3 regions of the Streptomyces sp. NPDC036984 genome follow, and region 2 is predicted to be linked to each of the others. Evidence: riboswitches for the same ligand, from Rfam matches in the RefSeq annotation. Region 2 holds a riboswitch; each other region holds the start of a gene.
What was found. A riboswitch is a leader RNA that binds a small molecule or an ion and turns the genes downstream of it on or off. The one in region 2 is predicted to bind cobalamin.
Positions count from the first base shown of each region.

Region 1 (3,265 bases), on a different contig from region 2:
CCAAGCTGGTCTCCCTGCTGGTGAAGGTCGGCGCCCTGGTCTTCGTCCTCACCATGGACAAGACCGTGGCCATCAACTTCCAGCTGCTCGGCGGCGTCTGGATCCTGCAGACCTTCCCGGCCCTGGTCGGCGGCCTGTTCACCCGCTGGTTCCACCGCTGGGCGCTGCTGGCCGGCTGGGCGGCCGGCATGATCTACGGCACGGCCGCCGCGTACGGCGTCGCCTCGCCGACGCAGAAGCACTTCGGCGGCAACGCCAAGGAGATCCCCGGCATCGGCGAGATCGGCTACATCGGTCTCACGGCGTTCGTCCTGAACGTCGTGGTGACCGTGGTCCTCACCGTCGTCCTGAAGGCCGTCAAGGCTCCCGAGGGCCTGGACGAGACCCGGCCGCAGGACTACACGGCGGACGCGGGCGATCCCGGGGTCCAGGTGGAGCTGCCCTCGGCCACCGCGGGCGCCGGCCACTAGCAGCCCCCCGCACCACCCGCAGCGGGCCGCCGGAAAGCACGTTTCCGGCGGCCCGCTTGCTTGCACACTCAGACCATGGACATCCTGATCCGCCCCGCCGAACCGGGCGAATACGACGCCCTGGGAGAGCTCACCGCCCAGGCATACCTCCAGGACGGCCTGCTCGACTTCGGCGAGAGCGACCGGTACCTGGGCGAACTGCGGGACGTGGCCAAGAGGGCGGCCGCGGCCGACGTACTCGTGGCCACGCGCCACGGCGCCCTCCTCGGCGGAGTCACCTTCGTCCCCTCCGGCGGCCCCATGGCCGACATCGCGCGGCCCGGGGAGGCGGAGATCCGGATGCTCGCGGTCGCCCGGGCGGCCCGCGGCCAGGGTGCCGGCGAGGCGCTCGTGCGGGCCTGTGTCGAGCGCGCACGGGCCGCGGAGGGCTGCACGGCCGTCGTCCTGTCGACCCAGCGCACCATGCACGCCGCCCATCGCATCTACGAACGGCTGGGCTTCGTGCGGGTTCCGGAACGGGACTGGAATCCGATGCCGGAGCTCGACGACATCACTCTCGCCACCTACGAGTTGACGCTCTGACACCGGCACGACACAACATCTGGGGGTGACACGACAGCCCGGCACTAGATGTATGCTCGTCCTCGCTGTCGCCGCAGGGGAATCCGGTGCGAGTCCGGAACTGTCCCGCAACGGTGTACCTGCGCGTATCTGCGCGCCTGTTGAGTCCGACGACCTGCCGACAGCGCACACCCGGCCGTCCGGCCCGGGTGGGTTTCTGAACGTCCGGGCCTCGTGGAGTGGGCCGGTGGACGCGACGCCGTGCGCGCTCGTGGCTGCCCCCTGCCCTCCGCCGGGCCCCGTGCCGAGCGAGGGAGAGCCCCACGTGACCATCGCGCCAGCCGACCCGGCTTCAGTCAGCGAGCTGGAGACCGACGGTCCCGGTGCCGTGCTGCTGCGGACCCTGACCGAGCTGACCGCCGACCTGCCCGACGCCGACCCGGGCCGGGTCGCCGCCGCCGCGCTGCGCGGCCGGTCCGCCCGGGCCGACGAGGCGGAGCTGCGGGAGCTGGCCACGGAGGCCGCGGCGGGCCTGATCTCCGAGGACCCGGCCTACTCCAAGCTGGCCGCCCGGCTGCTGACCCTCGCCATCCGGGACGAGGCCGCCTCACAGGGCGTGACGTCCTTCACCGAGTCGGTCGAGGTCGGCCACCGCGAGGGTCTTGTCGCGGACCGCACCGCGGACTTCGTCCGGCTGCACGCGGAGCGGCTCGACGCGCTGATCGACGGTGCGGCCGACGACCGGTTCGGCTACTTCGGCCTGCGCACCCTGCACAGCCGCTACCTGCTGCGCCACCCGATCACCCGCAAGGTGATCGAGACGCCCCAGCACTTCATGCTGCGGGTGGCGAGCGGTCTGGCCGAGGACGACACGACCCGCTCCGTGGACGAGGTCGCGGCGCTGTACCGCCTGATGAGCCGCCTCGACTACCTGCCCTCCTCCCCCACCCTGTTCAACTCCGGCACGCGGCACCCGCAGATGTCGTCGTGCTACCTCCTCGACTCGCCCCTGGACGAGCTGGACTCCATCTACGACCGCTACCACCAGGTCGCCCGGCTGTCGAAGCACGCCGGCGGCATCGGCCTGTCGTACTCCCGCATCCGCAGCCGCGGTTCGCTGATCCGCGGTACCAACGGGCACTCCAACGGCATCGTGCCGTTCCTGAAGACCCTGGACGCCTCGGTCGCCGCGGTGAACCAGGGCGGGCGGCGCAAGGGCGCGGCGGCGGTCTACCTGGAGACCTGGCACTCCGACATCGAGGAGTTCCTGGAGCTGCGGGACAACACCGGTGAGGACGCCCGCCGTACCCACAACCTGAACCTGGCGCACTGGGTCCCGGACGAGTTCATGCGCCGGGTCAACGCCGACGAGCAGTGGTCGCTGTTCTCCCCCGCCGACGTGCCCGAGCTGGTGGACCTGTGGGGCGACGAGTTCGACGCCGCCTACCGCAAGGCCGAGGCGGCGGGCCTGGCGAGGAAGACGATGCCGGCCCGGGACCTGTACGGCCGGATGATGCGCACGCTCGCGCAGACCGGCAACGGCTGGATGACGTTCAAGGACGCCGCCAACCGCACCGCCAACCAGACCGCGCAGCCGGGCAACGTCATCCACTCCTCCAATCTGTGCACGGAGATCCTGGAGGTCACCGACGACGGCGAGACGGCCGTCTGCAACCTGGGATCCGTGAACCTGGGCGCCTTCGTGGCCGACGGGGACATCGACTGGGAGCGGCTGGACGAGACCGTCCGTACGGCCGTGACCTTCCTCGACCGGGTGGTGGACATCAACTTCTACCCGACCGAGCAGGCGGGCCGTTCCAACGCCAAGTGGCGGCCGGTCGGTCTGGGCGCGATGGGCCTCCAGGACGTCTTCTTCAAGCTGCGTCTGCCCTTCGACTCCGCCGAGGCCAAGGCGCTGTCCACGCGCATCGCCGAGCGGATCATGCTCGCCGCCTACGAGGCGTCCGCCGACCTCGCCGAGCGCAACGGCCCGCTGCCCGCCTGGGAGCAGACCCGCTCCGCCCGCGGAGTCCTCCACCCCGACCACTACGACACCGAGCTCACCTGGCCCGAGCGCTGGGACGCCCTCCGGGCGCGCATCGCACGGACGGGCATGCGCAACTCGCTGCTCCTCGCCATCGCGCCGACGGCCACGATCGCCTCGATCGCGGGCGTGTACGAGTGCATCGAGCCGCAGGTGTCCAACCTGTTCAAGCGCGAGACGCTGTCGGGTG
Region 1 is NZ_JBVJRL010000001.1:90,467-93,731, forward strand. Features, by position in the region: gene mctP (monocarboxylate uptake permease MctP) at 1-470, shown strand, start outside; gene ACZ7DL_RS00425 (GNAT family N-acetyltransferase) at 546-1,052, shown strand; cobalamin riboswitch at 1,105-1,228, shown strand; gene ACZ7DL_RS00430 (ribonucleoside-diphosphate reductase subunit alpha) at 1,357-3,265, shown strand, end outside.
Region 1: it holds a riboswitch for cobalamin, as region 2 does, so the genes downstream of both, ACZ7DL_RS00430 (ribonucleoside-diphosphate reductase subunit alpha) here and ACZ7DL_RS15540 (cobalamin biosynthesis protein) in region 2, are expected to answer to the same signal.

Region 2 (3,265 bases):
GAGGAGGACGACGTGTCCGGCCGTACCGGCGTGTTCCAGGATGCGGGCGCCGAGCAGCACCGCCGTCCGGGCGCGGGCGCCGCCGGCCGGTTCCCGGGCCAGGTCGCGGGCCAGGTCGCGGGCCGCCGGGAACTGGCCGGCCAGGGCGGCGGCCAGGGTGTGGACCGGGTCCGTGTCCGGCTGTCCGGCGAAGTCCGTCACCGTATGGCCGGCCGACCGCAGCAGGGGCAGTACCCCGGCGCGCACCAGGGACGACTTGCCGACCCCCGACGCTCCGGCCACCGGCACGAAGGGGTGGGTGCGGACGGCGTCGGCGATGCGTGCGCTGTCGGCGCGGCGGGCGAAGAAGACGTGGGCGTCCTGTTCGCGGAAGGGTTCCAGGCCGCGGAAGGGAGAGGGGCAGAGGGCGGGGTCCAGGCCGAGCAGCAGGGCGGCCGGGATCAGGTACGCCGTCGCCGCCGGAGCGCCCGTCTCCACCGCGACGGTCATCCCCACCACCCCGCCCTGCGCGGTGTCCCAGACCGGCGATCCGCTGAAGCCCCGGGCGATCGCGGGCGAGCCGGAGGCCGCCTCCATGGACGTCCAGCCCTTGCCGACCGGCGCGCGCAGGCGGCCGCGCACCCACACCCCGTGGTCCTCGGTGCGGTGCGGGAAGCCGAGGACGCGGAACGGGTGGCCCCACACCCCGGTGCCGCCCGCGAGGCGGACCGGTGCCGTGCCAGGGACGGTCTCCGCGAGGGTCAGCAGGGCGATGTCGCCGCCGCCGTCCTCGGTGACCGGGCGCCAGTGCGCGACGGTCGCCGCCCGGCGCGCGGACGGCGGGTTCAGCAGCGGGAAGTCCACGGACACCGCGGCCGTCGGCGCCGCCGGGGCCGACTCGTCGCCGCCCAGCGCGCTCGCCACGACGTGCGCGCAGGTGACCAGGGTCCGCTCCGCGATCAGGAAGCCGGTGCCGGTGACGCGGCCGTCCTCGCTCCAGAAGCGGGCGATCCCCCGCGGGAGTTCGTCGTCAGGGCCGGCCTTCGCCATCACGCTGTCCCGGGATGTCCGACGGGTCCGCGTTCGCCCACTGCATGCTCACCGTGAAGTGCGCCTCGGTGGACCCGCGCGCCACGACCACCCCGGCCTCGGCGCTCACCGTGACGCCGAACTCGACGGTGAGGGACTCCGGCGGTCTCGCCATCCCGCGCGCCTCGGTGACCAGAGCGCCCAGCGCGGGACGCACCCGGGCCAGGGCCTGTTGGAGGGTCTCCGCGGCCGACCCGGCCACCACACCGCCCCGCGAGACCCGCTGCACGCCCACCGGGCCCTCGCCGGCCACCTCCAGCAGCACGACTTGGCCGTCGTCCAGCAGCATCTCGCCCACGTACGCCACCGTGCGTCCCCTCCCGCGTCCGTTGCGCCCCCTATGAGGCGTACGCGCTATTGGAGTTGTTCACTGTGCGTGAGCACAAGGGGGTTGGGTGAATGCCGTCCCTGCGAGCGGTTTTGCCGCAAGCCGGCCCCCCGGAGCCCCTCGGCGTGCTAGCGGTGTGGGCCTCAGCACAGTCCGGCATCCCAGGTCAAAGGCAAGTTGACGGCCGTTCCGGGCGCGTGGTGGACTGCCCAGGCCATGTACGGCGGCAGGAGAGGAAGCCGGTGCGAATCCGGCGCGGTCCCGCCACTGTCACCGGGGTAGAACCCCGGGAGCCAGGAACTCTCACCGCCGATTCACGTCGAACCAGGGCGCGGACACCCTGAGTGAGGACACATATCGACATGCTCGGCTGCCGATCGAGGACCAGTACCAGGCCCGCTCCTGTCCCCACGGCCGGCTGAGCCGATGGGTGCCGATCGCACGTACGCGTACGGCGCCGCCGCCGGCCTCCTCGGTGACCTGCTCCTCGGCGATCCGCGCCGCGGGCATCCGGTCGCCGCGTTCGGCCGGGCGGCCGGGGCCGTGGAACGCGCACTGTGGCACGACCACCGCGGCTGGGGCGCCCTGCACACCACGGTGTGCGCCGGTGGCGCCGTCGCTCTCGGGGCGCTGGCCGCACGCGTCGTACGCCCCTCCCGCATCGCCTCCGTCGCGCTGACCGCCACCGCCACCTGGGCCGTCGTCGGCGGCACTTCGCTCGCCCGGGAGGCCCGCACCATCGGGCGTGCGCTGGAGGCCGGGGACGTCGAGACGGCCCGGGCCCGGCTGCCCCATCTGTGCGGCCGGGACCCGCAGGCGCTGGACGCCGACGGTATCGCCCGGGCCGTGGTCGAGTCGGTCGCCGAGAACACCTCCGACGCCGTCGTCGGCGCCCTCGTGTGGGGCGCCGTGGCCGGGGTGCCGGGGCTGCTCGGGTTCCGGGCGGTCAACACCCTGGACGCGATGGTGGGTCACAAGTCGCCCCGCCACCTTCGCTACGGCTGGGCGTCCGCCCGGCTCGACGATCTCGCCGGCTGGCCGGGAGCACGTCTGACCGCCGTACTCGCCGTCCTGGCCGGGCCCGATCCGCGCGGCGCCGTGCGGGCGTGGCGGGCGGACGCGGCGCAGCACCCGAGCCCCAACGCCGGGCCGGTGGAGGCGTCGTTCGCGGGCGCCCTCGGCGTACGCCTCGGCGGCACCCTGTCCTACGGCGGCCGGGTCGAACACCGCCCCGTGCTCAACGGCGCCGCGGGGCGGGCCGTCCGGGTCACCGACATCGACCGGGCCGTACGGCTCTCCCGTCGCGTCGCCCTGCTCGCCCTCGGCGGCACGCTCGCCGCACGCCGACTCCTGAAAGGACGTGGGAAGTGAACGGTGGTCTCCTCGTCGCCGGCACCACCTCGGACGCCGGCAAGAGCGTCGTGACGGCCGGCATCTGCCGCTGGCTGGTCCGCCAGGGCGTGAAGGTCGCGCCGTTCAAGGCGCAGAACATGTCCCTCAATTCGTTCGTGACCCGCGAGGGCGCCGAGATCGGGCGGGCACAGGCGATGCAGGCCCAGGCCTGCCGCATCGAGCCGACCGCGCTGATGAACCCGGTGCTGCTCAAGCCCGGCGGCGAGCAGAGCAGCCAGGTGGTGCTGCTCGGCAAGCCGGTCGGGGAGCTGAGCGCCCGCGGCTACCACGGCGGGCGCCAGCAGCGACTGCTCGGCACGGTCCTGGACTGCCTGGCGGAGTTGCGGGGCACGTATGACGCGGTGATCTGTGAGGGGGCGGGCAGTCCCGCCGAGATCAATCTGCGCCGGACCGACATCGTCAACATGGGCATCGCGCGCAACGCGCGGCTGCCCGTGCTGGTGGTGGGGGACATCG
Region 2 is NZ_JBVJRL010000007.1:63,825-67,089, forward strand. Features, by position in the region: gene ACZ7DL_RS15530 (nSTAND1 domain-containing NTPase) at 1-1,029, opposite strand, end outside; gene ACZ7DL_RS15535 (CU044_2847 family protein) at 1,010-1,375, opposite strand; cobalamin riboswitch at 1,580-1,719, shown strand; gene ACZ7DL_RS15540 (cobalamin biosynthesis protein) at 1,823-2,767, shown strand; gene ACZ7DL_RS15545 (cobyric acid synthase) at 2,764-3,265, shown strand, end outside.

Region 3 (3,265 bases), on a different contig from region 2:
CGGATCCAGCGGCGGCCCCTGGTTCACCGGCTTCACCGAGGCGACCGGCACCGGGCTCCAGGTCTCCGTGAACAGCTTCGGCTACACGTTCCTGCCGAACCGGATGTTCGGTCCGTACTTCGGTGACGTGATCAAGGCCCTGTACGACAAGGCCCAGGCGTCGTAGCGTCCGCCCGGTCCGCGGACCGGGCACAGCGGCAGCCGCGTCACGCCGGGCGCGCGCTGCCGCAGTCCGGTCCTCCGCCCGATGTGCGAGGTCACTGCCGGTGCGGAAGGATCGGTAGGGGCGGCAGGGGCCCCACGGCCGGGCGCAGGTCGACCGCCGACCGGTGAGCCGGAAGCCCGGACAGGCCGGCCGACGCCCGTTTCGGCGTCCGTACCGGAGCACTCACATGACGAAGCGCACCACGGACCGGCCGGCGAATCCCGCGCGACCGGCAGCAGGACAGGGCCCCGGGCCGGGAGCGGCCGCCGGCGACTGGGGTCTGCTGCTCATCAGGCTGACCTTCGGGCTGCTCATGGCCGCACACGGCGCCCAGAAGCTCTTCGGCCTGTTCGGCGGGCCGGGTCTGACGGCCACCGGCCGGGGCCTCGCCGACCTGGGCTTTCACCCGGGGAAGGTGTTCGCCGTGATCGGCGGCCTCTCCGAGTTCCTCGGCGGCCTCGGCCTCGCCGTCGGACTGTTCACCCCCCTCGCCGCCGCCGCGCTGATCGGCGTGATGATCAACGCCATGGTGACCGTCACCGCGGCCCACGGGCTGTGGGACGGGGACGGCGGCGTCGAGTACAACGTCTGCATCGCCGTCGTCGCCCTGGCCGTCGCCGCTCTCGGACCGGGCCGGCTGGCCCTCGACCGGTTCTTCCGCTGGGGCACCGGCGGCTGGCCCGAAGCCGCCCTCGCACTGGGGCTCGGGGGTGTCGGTGCGGCGATAACGCTCGGTCTGTGACGGCCCGTTCTCGCACGGTCGGCCTCACGGCCTGTGACCGCACGGAACGGCGAAGTCACCGGGCCCCGGGGGTCGTCGGGCCGCGATCGGTTCGCCCCGAGCCCGTTCCGTGTCCCACGTCACCCTCCGAACACCGCACGTGACCGGACGCCATCCCGAGCGGCCCCGTAGGCTGGCCCGTGCAGCTGGTTCGCCCCGTCCGCCAGGCGGGATGCGTCGTAAGAGGGAACCCGGTGGAATTCCGGGACTGCCCCGCAGCGGTGAGCGGGAACGACCGCCGTCATACGCACTGGGTCCGACGTACAGGGCCCGGGAAGCGACGGCCAGTAGGTGTCCTCATGTCGTGAGGACGTGCCCGCGAGTCCGAAGACCTGCCAACTGCCCGCGCGCGCATCACTCGTGCGCGGACATCCCGGTGACCTCGAGGGCGGGTCGGCGTACACACCGAGCGGACGGCCACAGGCTGCTGCCGTGCGGTTCGTCACCCCTTCGCGCTCTCGTCCCGTCCCCGGGATCTCAGGGATTCATCTCGCGAAGGAGATCTCCGTGACCACCAAGTCCGCAGCCGCGGCAGCCCGGGCCACCGTGTACGGCTACCCCCGCCAGGGCCGGCACCGGGAACTGAAGAAGGCCGTCGAGGGCTACTGGAAGGGCCGCGTGAGCGCCGACGCCCTGCGCGCCACCGCCGCCGAACTGCGCCGCTCGAACTGGCGGCAGCTCGCCGCGGCCGGCATCCGTGACGTGCCGACCGGCGACTTCTCGTACTACGACCACGTCCTGGACACCACCGTCATGGTCGGTGCGATCCCGGCCCGCCACCGGGCGGCCGTCGAAGCGAACACCCTGGACGGCTACTTCGCGATGGCGCGCGGCACGCAGGACGTGGCGCCGCTGGAGATGACGAAGTGGTTCGACACCAACTACCACTATCTGGTGCCGGAACTCGGCCCGGGCACGGTGTTCAGCCCCGACTCGGGCAAGCAGGTCGCGGAGCTGAGGGAGGCGCTCGCCCTGGGCCTGACCGCCCGTCCCGTCCTCGTCGGGCCCGTCACCTACCTGCTGCTCGCCAAGCCCGCCCCGGGCGTGGCCGCCGGCTTCGACCCGCTCACCCTGCTCGACCGGCTGCTGCCCGCATACGCCGAGGTCCTCGCCGACCTGCGCGCGGCCGGCGCCGAGTGGGTGCAGCTCGACGAGCCGGCCCTGGTCCAGGACCGCACCCCGGCCGAACTGAACGCGGCCGCCCGCGCCTACCGGGATCTCGGCGCCCTCACCGACCGGCCGAAGCTGCTGGTGGCCTCCTACTTCGACCGGCTCGGCGAGGCTCTGCACGTGCTGGCCAAGGCTCCGGTCGAGGGCCTGGCCCTGGACTTCACCGAGGCGGCTGCCGCCAACCTCGAGGACCTCGCCGCCGTGGGCGGTCTGCCCGGCAAGCGTCTGGTCGCGGGTGTCGTCAACGGCCGCAACATCTGGGTCAACGACCTGGAGAAGTCCCTCGCCACGCTCGGCACCCTGCTGGGGCTGGCGGACCGGGTGGACGTGGCCGCCTCCTGCTCCCTCCTCCACGTGCCGCTCGACACCACGGTGGAACGCGACATCGAGCCGCAGATCCTGCGCTGGCTCGCCTTCGCCCGGCAGAAGACCCGGGAGATCGTCACGCTCGCCAAGGGCCTCGCCCGGGGAACCGACGCGATCGCCGCCGAACTGGCCGCCAATCGGGCGGATCTGGCCTCCCGCGCCGGCTCGCCGATCACCCACGATCCGGCCGTCCGGGCCCGCGCCGCGGCAGTGACCGGGGCCGACGCCCGCCGCTCCCAGCCGTACGCCGAGCGCACCGCCGCCCAGCGCGCGCTCCTCGGCCTGCCGCTGCTGCCGACCACGACCATCGGCTCCTTCCCGCAGACGGGCGAACTGCGCACCGCCCGCGCCGATCTGCGCACGGGCCGGATCGGCCAGGCCGGCTACGAGGAGCGCGTCCAGGCCGAGATCCGGGAGGTGATCGGCTTCCAGGAGAAGGCCGGCCTGGACGTCCTGGTGCACGGCGAGGCCGAACGCAACGACATGGTCCAGTACTTCGCCGAGCAGCTGACCGGCTGCCTCGCCACCCAGCACGGCTGGGTCCAGTCCTACGGCACCCGTTACGTCCGCCCGCCGATCCTCGCCGGCGACATCGCGCGCCCCGAGCCGATGACGGTGCGCTGGACGACGTACGCCCAGTCGCTCACGGACCGGCCGGTCAAGGGCATGCTCACCGGCCCGGTCACCATGCTCGCCTGGTCCTTCGTCCGCGACGACCAGCCCCTCGGCGACACCGCCCGGCA
Region 3 is NZ_JBVJRL010000013.1:57,265-60,529, reverse strand. Features, by position in the region: gene ACZ7DL_RS23305 (trypsin-like serine peptidase) at 1-166, shown strand, start outside; gene ACZ7DL_RS23300 (DoxX family protein) at 393-947, shown strand; cobalamin riboswitch at 1,117-1,340, shown strand; gene metE (5-methyltetrahydropteroyltriglutamate--homocysteine S-methyltransferase) at 1,494-3,265, shown strand, end outside.
Region 3: it holds a riboswitch for cobalamin, as region 2 does, so the genes downstream of both, metE (5-methyltetrahydropteroyltriglutamate--homocysteine S-methyltransferase) here and ACZ7DL_RS15540 (cobalamin biosynthesis protein) in region 2, are expected to answer to the same signal.